2 regions of the Lysinibacillus sp. FSL M8-0337 genome follow, and region 2 is predicted to be linked to the other one. Evidence: riboswitches for the same ligand, from Rfam matches in the RefSeq annotation. Region 2 holds a riboswitch; the other holds the start of a gene.
The links. A riboswitch is a leader RNA that binds a small molecule or an ion and turns the genes downstream of it on or off. The one in region 2 is predicted to bind FMN.
Positions count from the first base shown of each region.

Region 1: another riboswitch for FMN. It lies ahead of MKY08_RS05935 (ECF transporter S component); the one in region 2 lies ahead of ribE (riboflavin synthase).

Region 1 is NZ_CP151996.1:1,309,746-1,317,426, forward strand. It holds gene sigX (RNA polymerase sigma factor SigX) at 59-592, shown strand; gene MKY08_RS05930 (RNA polymerase subunit sigma) at 589-1,872, shown strand; FMN riboswitch at 2,123-2,319, shown strand; gene MKY08_RS05935 (ECF transporter S component) at 2,544-3,131, shown strand; gene MKY08_RS05940 (sodium-dependent transporter) at 3,313-4,659, shown strand; gene MKY08_RS05945 (hypothetical protein) at 4,938-5,177, opposite strand; gene MKY08_RS05950 (STAS domain-containing protein) at 5,536-5,922, opposite strand; gene MKY08_RS05955 (methyl-accepting chemotaxis protein) at 5,950-7,647, opposite strand; gene MKY08_RS05960 (ATP-binding protein) at 7,676-7,681, opposite strand, start outside.
Region 2 is NZ_CP151996.1:1,637,871-1,645,551, reverse strand. It holds gene MKY08_RS07615 (spore germination protein) at 1-873, opposite strand, end outside; gene ribE (6,7-dimethyl-8-ribityllumazine synthase) at 1,008-1,475, opposite strand; gene ribB (3,4-dihydroxy-2-butanone-4-phosphate synthase) at 1,493-2,125, opposite strand; gene ribE (riboflavin synthase) at 2,182-2,820, opposite strand; FMN riboswitch at 3,008-3,133, opposite strand; FMN riboswitch at 3,255-3,380, opposite strand; gene MKY08_RS07595 (hypothetical protein) at 3,489-4,277, opposite strand; gene MKY08_RS07590 (ABC transporter ATP-binding protein) at 4,274-5,179, opposite strand; gene MKY08_RS07585 (PLD nuclease N-terminal domain-containing protein) at 5,163-5,414, opposite strand; gene MKY08_RS07580 (GntR family transcriptional regulator) at 5,703-6,083, shown strand; gene MKY08_RS07575 (HAD-IA family hydrolase) at 6,261-6,887, shown strand; gene MKY08_RS07570 (VanW family protein) at 6,990-7,681, opposite strand, start outside.

The DNA of each region.
Region 1 (7,681 bases), 330 kb from region 2:
AAATGTAACTTTTGCGAGTGTTAGACGACAAATACTATGAGAACGGGGGTGGAGTGCTTTGAATGACTCCGTGTTCCATCGACTATACGATGCATACCATCAAGACGTGTTCCAGTTTCTTATTTATCTAGTAAAAAATCGTACACTGGCTGAGGATCTTGCACATGAGGTTTATGTCCGTGTGCTGCGATCTTATGAACAATTCGCAGGAAATAGCAGTGAAAAAACTTGGCTTTTTGCCATTGCTAAAAATGTCGCAATTGATCATTTTCGAAAGCAGGCTGTGCGCCAAAAACATTCGCTCGATTTTTTTGACTGGGAAACGGAACAGTTACATTCAACCACACCATCACCGGAAGATGTGCTACAGGCCAGTGATGAATTAAAGCAGATAGAGTCTGCACTTGAAAATTGTACAGGGGATCAAAAAATGGTTATTATTATGCGCTATTTCCAAGATTTATCAATTACTGAAACTGCGCAAATACTTGATTGGACAGAGGCGAAGGTTAAAACGACGCAACATCGAGCCATTAAGTTTTTAAGACAACATCTACAACAGGCTAGGGAACAGGAGGCGAAAAGGCAATGACGCATAAACAACAATTTGACGATGAACAACTTGAACAAATGTTGAGCAATGCCCCGAAGCTTACTGACCACCGCTCGAAAGACAAAGTGTTAAAAAGATTGCTTGCTGATGCACGTTTACAAGACAATATACATCTTCAAGAGGCCATAGTAGATGAAGTAAAAGAACAACAAGCACAATCATTGCCTGCTCAAGAAAATATTGATCCTATAAAACGACGCAAGAGTAGGTTGCCTATTTTAAGTAGTGTTGCTGCAATTTTTGTACTATCAATAGCAGGGTACATCTATGTATCGAACAATTCTTCCGTAAAGGATGAAGCAAACGCCCCAATCGAAAATTATTCTTCCATGCAGGAGGATCGGTCGGTCACAGAAAGTGAAAATGCAGATGCAGATAGTGTGATGAAAGCGAATATTGGTGCTGAGCATGCTCGTATCCTATCGTTGCGGACATCTGTTTACGAAGATGATTTAGTCGATGCAGTCGTTTTCAGAATTGGTTTACCTGGTGGCAAGGCTGATAGTATACCAATGACCTATATTATTAAGAACGAAAAAATAACTGCTGATTTTGGGAAGAAGAAACCAACAACTTTACAAATGTATAAAAAATACGCACCTCAAATTGATGAAGAAGCAATGGGTTTAACGGACTATCATCCGTACAAAGGTGAGTTAAAAGAAGAAGGTAAGACGCTTGTGCACGTATTACCAGAAGAAAATGATTATGATGTAGCTTCGGCATCTGTCACAAAATATTTAAGCTCGTTAAAAGATACTTTTTCCGAATCCGAATATAAAGCCATTGCCATTAAACAGGCAGATGGTTCTGCTTACGAGTTTTCGCAAGCAGAAGAGCCGAGTGAGCCTATAGCGCTAACAAAAGATAATCATTATAACTATTATTTATATACAGAGGGAAACGGGACTGAATATTTATCGCCTGATTTCCATCAAACGTATCCTACTGTGACAGAGGCTCTACTGGCGATGCGAGACAAAAAGGATGATGTTTATGTGCCAGTTGTTCCGGAAAATGTCACATACACTGTAAAAGAAGAAGAAGATGGGGTTGTGGTCACATTTGACGCACCACTTGATTTAACGACAATGGATGCTGTACGGGCAACACAATTAATCGAAGCAATGATGTTGACTGCGTCAAGCTTTGATAAAAAGATACGTTTAGATAACATTGTACAGGAAAGTTGGGAAGGCTTTGATTTAACAAATTTTTTACCCATGCCTGTAGGAGCCAATAAACAAATGATGCCATAATATAGAAAACAGCTATCAGATAGAGATAGCTGTTTTTTTATAATTGAAATACCGCGGGTAAAGCACCTTGATTCGCGGGTAAATGATAAAATATCGCGGGTAAGTGACTTTGCTCCGCGGGTAAGTTACTCCATGATTTCTCGCAAAATGCTTCATTTATTAAAACATACAAATTTAATCGGATTATTTTAAGCAGAAGTATTTACTTTTATGTGATAAAACATTATAGTTAGTTTATAAAATAATATTGATTCATCTTCGGGGCAGGGTGAAAATCCCGACCGGCGGTAATAGAGTTGTAAATCGCTAGTGTAGTAGTAAGCTACAGTAGCTCGCATGATTTACTAGATGGCTCTTCAGCCCGCGACCTGTGCAAAGATTTTTTTGCATGGCTGACTTGGTGTAATTCCAAGGCCGACAGTATAGTCTGGATGGGAGAAGATGAAGGTACGATCGTCATTCGTTGTTACGAATTAAGCTATGTGCGAACGTTTTTTTAGTGTGTCTTTAAGTGCACGCTATGCACAAAAAATAGCTAGTAATGGCGTTATTTTATCATGCCTTTTCTCCCTTATGCTGATTTGCATAAGGGTTTTTTCGTGAAAAACAATCGATTACGTCGTAACCTTTCTTCTTGCAAGATTGAATCAGCAAAGAGGAGAGAGTTTTCAATGAAGAAAAATGTCAAACTGCAATCGTTTATTACGATTGGTATGCTGAGTAGTATTTCGTTTTTATTAATGTTATTTAATTTCCCGATTCCACCGTTCCCAGCCTTTTTGGAAGTGGATTTCAGTGATATGCCTGCCTTACTTGCAGCCATCACGATGGGCCCAGTAGCAGGTATTTTAGTAGAGCTATTTAAAAATGTCTTAGATTGGATTTTCTCTGGTACGCCAACAGGAGTGCCAGTTGGTCATATTGCAAACTTTGTAACAGGCATATTATTTATTTTACCAGTATCATTTATTTTTAACCGTTTTAAAACGATTGGAGGTCTTGTTGGAGGATTAGCAACAGGAACGATTGTGATGGCGGTTGGAATGAGCTTGTTAAATATCGCAGTATTTTTACCGATGTACACTTACTTCTTAGGAATGGAGCCAGTCGTTGGCGATTCATTATACACAATGATTGTTGCAGGCATTTTACCATTTAATATCGTGAAAGGTGTGTTATTAACGGCGGTTATGGCGTTATTATTCACAACGATGCGCAAATGGATCAACCAACAACGCACAATGTATTTATCAAAATAATTCATTTCACCTCGAGCATATTTTGAACTGCACCCCAATTGTTAGACACATCTAACAATTGGAGGTGCAGTTTTTTTATGGATCCAATAGCATACTGGGAAATTCAGGAACTGTCTAGTCTAATTTACTATTTTAATGTACAATTAATAAGAGATTAGTTAGTTTTGAGGAGATTGAAGAGATGAGTGAGAATAAAGGACAATGGTCTAGTAAATTAGGATTTATTTTAGCATCAGCGGGTGCGGCAATTGGGCTAGGGGCTATTTGGAAGTTACCCTATGTCACAGGGCAAAGTGGTGGAGGCGCATTTTTCCTAATTTTTGTGCTTTTTACATTATTAATCGGCCTACCGATGTTATTATCCGAGTATATTTTAGGGCGGGGTACGCAATCGGAAGCTGTCACTGCCTATAAAAAAGTTGTGCCAACGAAACCGGCATGGGCTTGGGTTGGACGTATGGGTGTATTGGGTTGTTTTCTATTATTAACCTTTTACAGTGTTGTAGGAGGATGGATTTTTATTTATAGCGGCCTTGGAGTATCGGGTGCAGTTATTGATTCTTCAGTTAATCCAGGCGATTTATTTGGAAAGATTATTAGCACACCGTGGATTACATTACTAGGTTTAGCGTTATTTACATTAACCAATGTACTTGTTATTTCGCTAGGTGTACAAAATGGTATTGAGAAAGCAAATAAATGGATGATGCCATTGTTATTTGTGATGTTTATCATTCTTGTTATTCGTGCATTAACTTTAGATGGGGCAATGGAAGGTGTGAAATTCTTCTTATGGCCTGATTTTTCTAATATAACAGGTAAAGCGTTACTAGAGGCGCTAGGGCAGTCATTCTTTGGTTTGGCAGTAGGTTTCTCTTGTTTGGTTACATATAGTTCGTATTTGAAAAAAGATGTTAGTTTACCAAATTCAGCAGGTTCCGTTGTTATTTTGACAGTACTTGTGTCGTTTTTAGCAGGACTAGCTATTTTCCCAGTTGTATTTGCTTTTGATTTGGAACCGCAAGCTGGGCCTGGCTTATTATTTATGGTGCTGCCGACAGCATTTAGTCAAATGCCTTTTGGGGAAGTGTTTTTAGCCCTGTTTTTATTACTATTTTTATTTGCGACATTAACTTCGTCGTTTAGTTTATATGAAATCATCGTGGCAGCATTTATTGAAAAATGGCATATGTCGCGTTCAGTCTTAACGTTATTACTTGGAGTCATTGTTTTTGTTGCAGCAATTCCATCGGCATTATCGTCAAGTTTATTAGCGGATGTTTCAATATTTGGCAAGTCCATTTTTGATGCTACTGATTACTTAGTGTCCAATTTAATGCTACCATTGGGCAATTTATTGATCGCCATTTTTATTGCCTATGTAGTAGATAAAGACTTTGTGAAAAAAGAATTGCTTATGGGAAGTCAGGTGGGACAAGGGTTTTATAACACATATCGCCTATTAATGTTAGTGGTCGTCCCAATTGTAATTATTGTTGTTTTATTAAATATGCTCATACAAAAATAAATATATTGCAGCTTAGAGATGGTTCTTGTATTGCGCAGGAGCCATCTTTTTTTCGATTAAGCACCAAGTGGTAGTGAAAAAATACCTGCCATTAAAGCACTCTTTTCAAGTATCTTAACTACAGGTACTATTTTTACTGGTACTTCAAGACCTTATGGTGTGCTAACTTTTATTAAATTTATTGAAGCAGCGAGTACAATTCCGCCATCGCAAGTACGGAAGTCTGGACCGATATTTCTTAATTGAACTATTCCATTATCTGGGATAAATACAATTGTTCATCCAGTAATTGGTACGCATTCATATCTGTCGACTTCTGTATTTAATGCTCCGTATCTCGTTTGAATTGGATTCACTTCGGCATTATTAACAAAGAGAGCTGTAACGATTGTAACGTTACCTGTCCCAAATGGAGAGAAATTTCCATTCACATGATAATCGATATAGTACGCCCCTCCTTGGGTAACCCTGATAGTCACTGTATCGGGGTCTAACGTGATGCCAGCAGTTTCCCCCATGCCGTTCCAAGGCATAGCTTGATTGGTAGCGAGAGTGAAAAATTCGTTTGAAAAAAGTTCCCGTATGTGGAAGATGAGACGGGTGGAGTTTGTGAGTTTGGAGTGATATTACAAATATCGATTGCTTTAATAACAGGCAAACTAGATTGGCAACGTTCGCATGAACAATTTTTATGACAACGATTCAAAGACTGTCCCTCCTAATCTATTTTTCTAATAGTTAATTTAAATTGAATTTTTTTGCCTGTGTGTGCGTTTAACTCATTTCTCTTTAACCTTAGACAAAAAAAGAGCAGACAAATATGCCTGCTGCTGTAGTAGATTGGGAGATACTAAATTGTGTGCGTGCCTGTCACCATTAATATTCGCTTAGTGCGAGTTCGCCTAACCAGTTTTCTTCTTTAATCATTTGCTTCGCTTGGAGTTCATTTTTGGCAATAGGGAAGACTTTATCACATTGTGAGATAGCAAACAGTTTACGAATAAAATCATCTGTCACAATAATCGCTATTTTCTTATCGAGCATTGTCACTTTCTTTGCAAAATTGATAATCATACCAAAACCAGTACTATCAATATTCGTGACCTTTTGCATATCGATAATATAGCCGTGTTTTGTGTCGAAACTAATCGCGTGGAGCTCCTCTTTTAAATCCCCAATCAATCCATATTCTAATTTACCAGTAAAGGCGATTAAAATATAATCAGCCTTAGTATCAATATCAATCATATTTTTCTGATTCATATATTACGCCTCCTTATATGTTTAAAGTTAGAATGTAAATTTTTTCACTTCGTTCTGAAGTTTAGTCGAAATTTCGGCTAATTCCTCTGAGTTTTGTGAGATTTCCGCAACGGTTGCGTGCTGTTCTTCAGAAGTTGCTGCAATTTCTTCAGTCGCTGCTGCGGAATCTTCAATAATCCGTGAGATATCATGTATGGCTTGTTGAACATCTAACGAATTGTCATTGACATTGGTGAATGCTGATTTCATTTCCTTCACACCCTGCTCTGTCTCCGCAACTTGTTCGACAATTTCTTGTAAGGCATTGCCTCCCTTACTGATGATGTGTACCTGCTCTTCGACAGCGAGTAAATTACTTTCCATTGTCCGAACGGTTACAGCGGTTTCGGCTTGTATATCTTTAATTAAACTCGTAATTTGCCCAGAAGCTAAACTTGATTGTTCAGCTAGTTGGCGTACTTCGGAAGCTACTACGGCGAAGCCTTTTCCTTGCTCACCAGCTCGAGCTGCTTCAATAGCAGCGTTTAATGCCAATAAATTTGTTTGTTCCGCAATGCCTGTAATAACAGTTATAATACCGCCGATTTCTTCGGATCGTTTACCTAGTTTTTGAATAGAATCGGTAGCGTAGGAAACTGTTTGCGTGACAGAGTTTAAATGTTTAATGGCTTCATTAATCGCATCCTCTCCTTTTCGCGCGATGTGGGTTGATTGAATTGCTCTCGCTAAAGTGGTTTCTGCCTTTTGTAAGCTATTGGCTACTTCATCATTTGTTTTTTGCATCATTTCTACAATATGTTCCGCCTGATCGGATTGCGTGCTAGTGCCACTTGCAATATCATTCATTGTTAATGCAACTTGGTTTGAGGCTTCGCTAGTTTGGCGAGAAGATTCCGCTAAAACTAGTGAAGAACTTGCGATTTGATTAGCGCTATTTGCGACAACGTTGATTGTTTCGGTTATACGGGTCTTCATCGCATTAAAAGCTTTTGCTAAATTAGCAATTTCATCTTGTCCTTTAGGATTTAATATTTTCACATTTAAATTTAAATCTGCTAGTTCTTTGGCATTTGCGCTTAATTGATTGATGGGCACAATAATTTGGCGTTGTAGAAACCAACTGATGATGACGAACAGTAAAGCTGAAATAATTAATAATACGATAACATTTTTCATGACACTTTCTGTAGCGGCAGTCGTATAGGTCGCTAATGGTAAGGCGATTGACAGCATGCCTATAATTTCGTCCAAATTATTTGTAATAGGCCCTGTTACGACTTCGTATGGCTCCCCTAGTATATTTGCTGAACCGATATAGCGCTGCTCTTTTTGCTCTAAAACGGTAGTGACTAGTTCACTAGGAGCCTTTGTATTAATAGCTCTCTCACCATTTTCGATAATATTTGTGCTAACCCGAGTATCATATTGAAAGATTGTGATGGCATCACCATGTGTTAGATTACTGAGTTTGTCAACAATATCAAAATTACCAACAATTTTCACATCTCCTTTATGCAATTCATTATTTTTGATGTGCCAGTCACCGGGAATTTTGGCATCTAAATACTCGTAACTTGAATCTATATCCGATAGTAGTTTTGCATTGACGGTTGTTATAAGATTATTTTTTGCATCGGTATAATCAACAATCGTTATTACCGTAATCATGAGTAAAATGCAAGTAATGATAAGTAGGTTAATTTTTTTACGGATTGTCCATTTCATAAAAAGTCCCTCCTAATCTTAGATGTACCTATCC
Region 2 (7,681 bases):
TATTAATATACCTACGATTCGTAACAGTCGCTCTAATGCACCGACTATAGTTGGATAATCGTTATCCTCACCTGATTTAAAAAGTAAAAAATTATTAGGTGGCGTAATGATTGCGTAAGATACACCATCGACAAAAAGAAGAATCCGTCCTCTGCTTAGCGCTTGTATTGCAAAATCTGGCCGACCTGTATAATCATGTCGCGGCAAAATTTTTGCGGTTTTTTCCACACTTTCCATCATTATATCGCCACTAAAGACAACGTCTGTATTAATTTTATTTAATTGTTTTTTTATTTCAGTAACCATTGCTTTGTCGGTTATATCACCCATGTACAGAACAGCTACTGTCGTTTTAGAGCGCTTTCCGACTTCCACCGTTTCCACGCATAGGGAATTTGTAGGCAAGCGCTTACGAATTAAGGCCACATTAATAAAGACATCTTCTATAAAATCATCTCTCGGCCCTTTTACCACTAGTTCTTGCTTTGTTTCTTCAGGATTTCGATTTGGTTTTTTAGTAATTTTACTTGAAAATAAAATTTTTTCCCCTTCAAAGTAAAGCAAAACAAACCCTGAATAGACACGCGTAATAGCATCATCTAAATTTGTTACTTTTTGAAGATTAGGAATGTGTAAATCGTTTTTTATTTTTTCCTCTAATAATTTTACAGAGCTGTCTTCAAACAAAGATTGAACTCGATCGATAATGACCTTATTCAATAAAAACGGATCGACCATCGACTCACATGTAATAAAATAAACATGATGTTGTTGAAAGGTAAAGGATTGAAAAATTACGTCAGCAGAGCGTTGAAATAATTCTTTCAACATTTTCAATTCGATTTCTTGTTCTATTGATTGAATATTCCTCATCTCCTACTGAACCAAATTCAAACAAATTATTTTACTAAAATACTTATAAACATATATTTCCCAATGTCCAAAAAATTATGCAATAAATCTTACACTAGTGAGATAATTCATTAATTCTAAATATAGATATCCTTTTAGCCAATCATTTTTTGTAAATTAGCCATTTCAATTGCGGACATCGCTGCGTCATAACCTTTATTGCCAGATTTTGTTCCAGCACGTTCAATCGCTTGCTCAATATTTTCCGTTGTGACAATCCCAAAAATAACTGGTACATTTGTCGAAAGCGATACGTTTGCAATGCCTTTAGCTGATTCGTTACACACATAATCATAATGTGTTGTAGAGCCACGAATAACTGTACCCAAACCTATAATGGCATCATATTTTTTCGTTTCAGCTAGTTGCTTTGCGATAAACGGTACTTCAAATGCACCTGGCACCCACGCAACATCTATTAAATCATCGTCTACACCATGACGCTTTAGCCCATCTAATGCACCACTTAATAATTTACTTGTTATAAATTCATTAAAACGACCAACAACCACCGCTATTTTTAAATCATTGCCAATTAATTGTGCTTCAAATGTTTTTCCCATCATTTCATTCTCCTCTTTTACATAGTAAGTGAATTTTCTATTTGCATATGTTGACGACGATATGTTGCTAATGCGTCAATCGAAATCATTTTTAATTTATGTTTTTGTGCATATTTGACTAACTCATCAAAGCGCAGCATTTCTCCATTATCGCCCATAATTTCACATATCACGCCAGCTTGTACACTGTTGCAAAGTTTTGCTAAATCGATAGTAGCCTCCGTATGTCCTCGGCGCTCTAATACCCCATTTTCTTTCGCAATTAGCGGAAAAACATGTCCAGGTCGACGGAAATCCGATGCTTGTGCATGTGACACTAGCATTTTTTGAATCGTCAAAGCACGTTCAAAAGCACTAATGCCTGTTGTTGTCTCTTTATAGTCAATACTGACAGTAAACGCTGTTTGGTGATTATCGGTGTTATTTATGACCATTGGCTGTAACGCTAATTTTTGTGCGAGCTGCTGTGAAATAGGTGTACAAATAAGACCTCTTCCATATGTTGCCATGAAATTAATCGTTTCTGGTGACATAAACTCTGCAAGGGCCAGTAGATCTCCTTCATTTTCACGGTCTTCATCATCCACAACAACAATCATATTGCCCTGTTTTAAATCGGCAATTGCTTCTTCAATTGAATGTAGCAACATTGCCACCTCCTAATAGATTTGACTTTCAATGTATGTTTTTTTCTTTCTATAGCAGGTTAAAAACCATGCTTCGCTAAGTAATCTTTTGTAATGGTTGACGATTGCAGACCACCCTTTAACTGGTGAATAATGTATTTGCCTACTAAATCGGTTTCAATATTGACCAGTGCCCCAACATTTTTAACACCTAGTACGGTTTCTTTGTATGTGTGTGGAATAAGCGATACTGTGACACTGTTTTTTTCAACATGAAAGAGCGTTAAACTCGTTCCATCAATTGTGATTGAACCTTTAGGAATACAATAGCTAGTTAAGTCCTCTGAAAGTTCGATATCAATATAGACCGCATTTGCCATTGGGCGTTTGCGTATAATTTTCCCTACACCATCTACATGACCTGAAACAAAATGGCCACCAAATCGTCCATTGGCTGGCATTGCACGCTCTAAATTGACTGCATGACCAACAGTTAATTGCTGTAAATTCGTCGCTTTCACTGTTTCAGGCATTACATCCATTGTCAGCTCTTGGTCATTGTAATGAGTTACTGTCAAACAAACCCCATTAACGGCTATACTATCCCCGAGCTTCACATCCGCCACTATTTTGGGCGAAATCACTGTTATTTCCATACTTTGCCTATCGCTTTGCAAGGTTTTTACTGTGCCAATATCCTCAATAATACCTGTAAACATTTTTCCACCTACTTTCTCAACCCTATGTCGTAAACCTTTTGATAGTTATGTTAATCCCCCCTCCATTTTTTATGACCAAAACAAAGAAAAAACCCCTTTAGCATAAAAGGGGTTTGGGAGTACTTATACATAAGACGTCACGAAATAAACCTAGTGGATACAAAAATTTTCCACAGGCTACCATCTTATTGTTCTTCTCCCATCCAGACTATCACTGTCGGTTTTGGATTTGCACCAAATCAGCTTGCGCTCACGGACTTTGAATTGCTTCATCACCGCCGATTGGGAATTTCACCCTACCCCGAAGAACAGATACCTATTCAATTTTTTCCCTAAATAAAAAACTTCCCAACAGAAGCGATGGGAAGTTATATTTCATATAAGCGTAGCCAAATAGACCTTTTAAAGTCATACGAATTTAAAAAGCTTATACTTTCATCCTTCTCCCATCCAGACTGTAACTGTCGGTTTTGGATTTGCACCAAATCAGCTTGCGCTCACGGACTTTGAATTACTTCATCACCGCCGATTGGGAATTTCACCCTACCCTGAAGGATATATTATTTAGTTACTTCATACGATAACATTATTTTAATAGATTATCCACCTAAAATTTTTTAATGCACGCATGCTGATTACTTATTTTTGCCAAAAAAAGCTATACTCTATTAATTTTTATGGTATTTCTTCCTTGAAATCCAATAGTGCGAAATTGTTACAGTTAAAGTAATCCATATGAACGTTATCACCATATTTCCATATAGTTGTGAATCTATTGAACCTGTTATTAATACCATCATTGCCTGTTGACTCATGCCAGCAGGATTCACTAAATCAATTATTGGATGTAAACCACTAATGATTTTCAACAATAGCAAGCAAACGATACTAATTAAAGCTATAACGCCCTGCCCATTAAAAATAGTACTGATCATCGAAGTAAAAGAAATCATAAAAAGTACCCATACTAAGTAAAATCCAAGCGCTAATATCAGCGTAAAAAATGGAATATTACTAAACAAGAAATTTACATAAACGTAAGATACAAAATAGCCAAATGTCACACTAAGCGCTACAAATGAGAAATTAGAAAAAAGCTTTCCACCGATATAGGATCCTACCTTTACAGGTCTTGTTAATATAAAATCAAGCATCCCATTCGCTTTATCTGATTGAATTATACCCATTATGGCAATAACAATTACCATAATGCCCAACTGATCAAATTGGGAGCCTAGAGTTGCCGCCATTACTTGTGCTCCATCCTGTTGCATGATTGCAGGATCAATCGTAATGCCTTGATTTCCGCCGAGCGCTGCTAAAATTGAAGGTAAATAGTATGTAACCACTGGTTGTGTTGCGCCTAAAAACATAAAAACAAGAGGTAACCAAAGGATCTTAAACTCTCGAAACATTTGTACATACTCTTTTTTCGTTAAAATATATAAAGGTGTCATACACTCACCACCATTTTTAAAAAGATATCTTCTAACGTCTCACTGCTTCCAACTTCAAATTTAACGATATCCATGTTGTTGTCCATTGCATCACGAATCAACCTATCTTTATTTTGCTGAATATTATCGAGGGTAATCTTCGCCTTCTTGCCTAATACTTCAACATTCTTAACATATGGGAGCTTTTCAATGATTTGCACCCAAAGCATATTATGTGATGCCAATTCAAGATGCACAACCGCTTCGTGATTGTTAGTTAATTTATCTAATGTCGTATCCTCAATTTTCTTACCTTGTTTCATAATGACAAAGCGTTCACATATTTCTTCTGCATCCCCTAAAATATGAGTAGATAATAGAATAGTCGTTTCATGTTTAATTTCTTGTATTAAATTTAAGACCTCTCTTCTGCCTATTGGATCTAATGCCGATACAGGCTCATCCATGACAATAAAAGATGGCTTATGTAACAGTGTTTGGGCAATGCCAAGCCTTTGCTTCATTCCCCCAGAAAATGTTTGAACTTTCTCATGTTGTTCATTTATAAGCCCAACTTTTGTTAAAATAGCTGGTACTTCCTTCACCAACTCTTGTTTTGTTATGCCAGATAACTGTCCCATAAAAAAGAGTGTTTCTGTAGCTGTCATCCAATGAAAGAAATCAGGATATTGTGGAAGGTAACCAATTTCTTTTTTCATGGTTTTAATTTTTTTCCCATCTAGAAGGACTTCTCCTTTTTCCGCATTTAAAATATCTGCAATAATTTTGATTAACGTAGACTTTCCAGCACCATTAGGTCCAATTAGCCCTACACATTGTCCAGTTTCAACCACCATCGAGAAATTATTGACTGCTGTCTTTGCTTTAAATGTTTTAGTCACCTCTTTAATTTCTAACTTCATGATGTTTCGCTCCTTTTCGCCCAATAGTGAAATATAAAATTGGACCAATAGTATTAAAAAATAAAATAAGGATTGTCCATAACATAACATTTGTTCTTGCTTTTCGATGACGATACAAATCAATTAATGCAACAAGGATAAGGATGAAGCCAACCATCATAAACGGCCATATAACCTGTAATACAGCCAACCAATCAATGTCATTCAATTCATCTAACCCATAGTGAAGTTTCAATAAAAACGCTCCTCTCAACATTCATTATCATTACTAATAATGATAACATTAACACACATTTTTTGGAATTGCACTTGTTATTTTATTAAATGCTATGCTACAGTCAATATTATCTATAATGATAATATTATCGTTATAGATAATAAATTTTACATTAATTTTACTGCCAAAATTGTTAAAAGGAGAAAATCGCGTGAAAATGCACCCGATAAGAATTCAAACTAGTCAAACGCAAAAAGAAACTGCTACTATGCCTATTCCAAATTTGTTTATTTTAGGGGGAATACTATGCTACCTATTCAAATAGATACCAATAGCCCATTGCTATTATATATGCAGGTCGGCAATCAACTAATTGAACAGATTGCAAAAGGACATATTCAAGACAATGAAATGCTTCCTTCCATTAGAAATATGGCGCAAGATATAGGAATCAATATACATACCGTTTCAAAAAGCTATCGTGAACTTGAGAAAAAAGCGATTATCAAGATGGAAAATCGCTTGAAAGCAACTGTTATCGCTCGTTCAAATCGACGGTTAGACGAAACCCAATTACATCATCTCGAACTTTCTATAAAAAACATGATAATGGAAGCTTATGTAATGGGTTATAGCAAGAAACAAATCAAACAATATATCACAAAAGTATTAGACCAAGTGCAGTAATTTACCTCATACTGAAGAAGCAATGGTAAATAATTCTTTCCTCTCATAATGTAAAATCAGATAGTGTATACTAATTCATTTCTTTTTTTCCGCATTCATGTCATCATGAACGAATGACTATATTGATTTAAGTATTATTAATGGTAAAGCCAAATACCCTTTAAGGAGAAAAATACAATGAAACATATTATATTTGATTTTGATGGCACACTTGCGGATTCCACGGCAGTGTTTGCATCTGTATGGAATACGATTGCTAAAAAACATGAATTCAAAGAAGTACAGTTAGAAGATATTGATGCACTAAAAAAATTATCGATTGCTGAACGAAGTAAATTATTTAACTTCCCGTTACACAAGCTACCTACTATACTCCCGCAATTTTATCGCTTATATCAGCAATCATTACAAGATGTTCATCTATTTCACGGTATGAAAGATGTCATAAAAGAACTCGATAAGAAAGGATATACAATCGCCATTATTTCCTCCAACTCAAAAGATAATATTTTGGCGTTTTTACAAACTAATGGTATCGACCATGTCTCCGAAGTACTATGTTCGAGCCGAATTTTTGGTAAAGATAAAGTGATAAAAAAATATTTAAAACAAGCCAATTTAAAAACATCAGATGTTTTATATATTGGGGATGAGCAACGTGATATTGTCGCATGCAAAAAAGTAGGTATTCCAATTATATGGGTTGGTTGGGGGTATGATGCTATTGAGATTGTTCAATCAGCAGAACCCGAATATAAAGTATTTACTCCTGCCGAAATACTAACTATTATGGAAGATTTATAAACTACTTTCACCATTGCTTAGGCACTAAAAAAGACACTCTTTATAAGTGCCTTAAAATACAAGAGAAGTTGATTTTTGTTTAGTCTTACATCAACTTCTTCCTTATTGTGAGGGAAGCTTTGTTAAAATTTCTTGATATTTTTTTGCTGTCCTTATTTCCACTGTCAGAAAATCTTGTCCATAGGTTGCCTTTATTAAAAATGGTACATCACTCGTGTTTTGAAATCTAAAATCTAAACCACCATAGGACACCGTTGCATCTCTGCCCTTTGGAACGTATCCTACATCTAAAGAATGATGATGTCGCTCCACAAATTTAATCGGGAGTTGATCGACTGCATTAAACAATGTTGAAGATGTTTGGCAAATCCCCCCACCAATGCCCATAACAAGTTTTTTATTAATAATTTCAGGTGCGGGCTGATAGCCATTCGCTTCATCTCTAGGGCCTACAACAGTATTAAACGAAAAAGTATCTCCGCTACCAACTATCACATTGTGAATGGCTTTTGCTGAAAGTTCAATATTTTTATTTCTTCCGATATCCGAAGCAGTGAAATATGTTGTATAAGAAGCCACTACTACATCCTCTAAATACGGTATGTCTTCAAAATAATAGCCACTTTCAGTAATATACAATGGCATTTCTACTGTACCACCCGTTACTGATGCTGCCATAATTTTTTCTACTAATTCACTTTCTTTTAAAATAACCAATGGACTACCTTTTATAATACGACCATTGTCATCGACTTTATCAAGCATCATTCGCTTATCAAAACCAACTTTTGTTT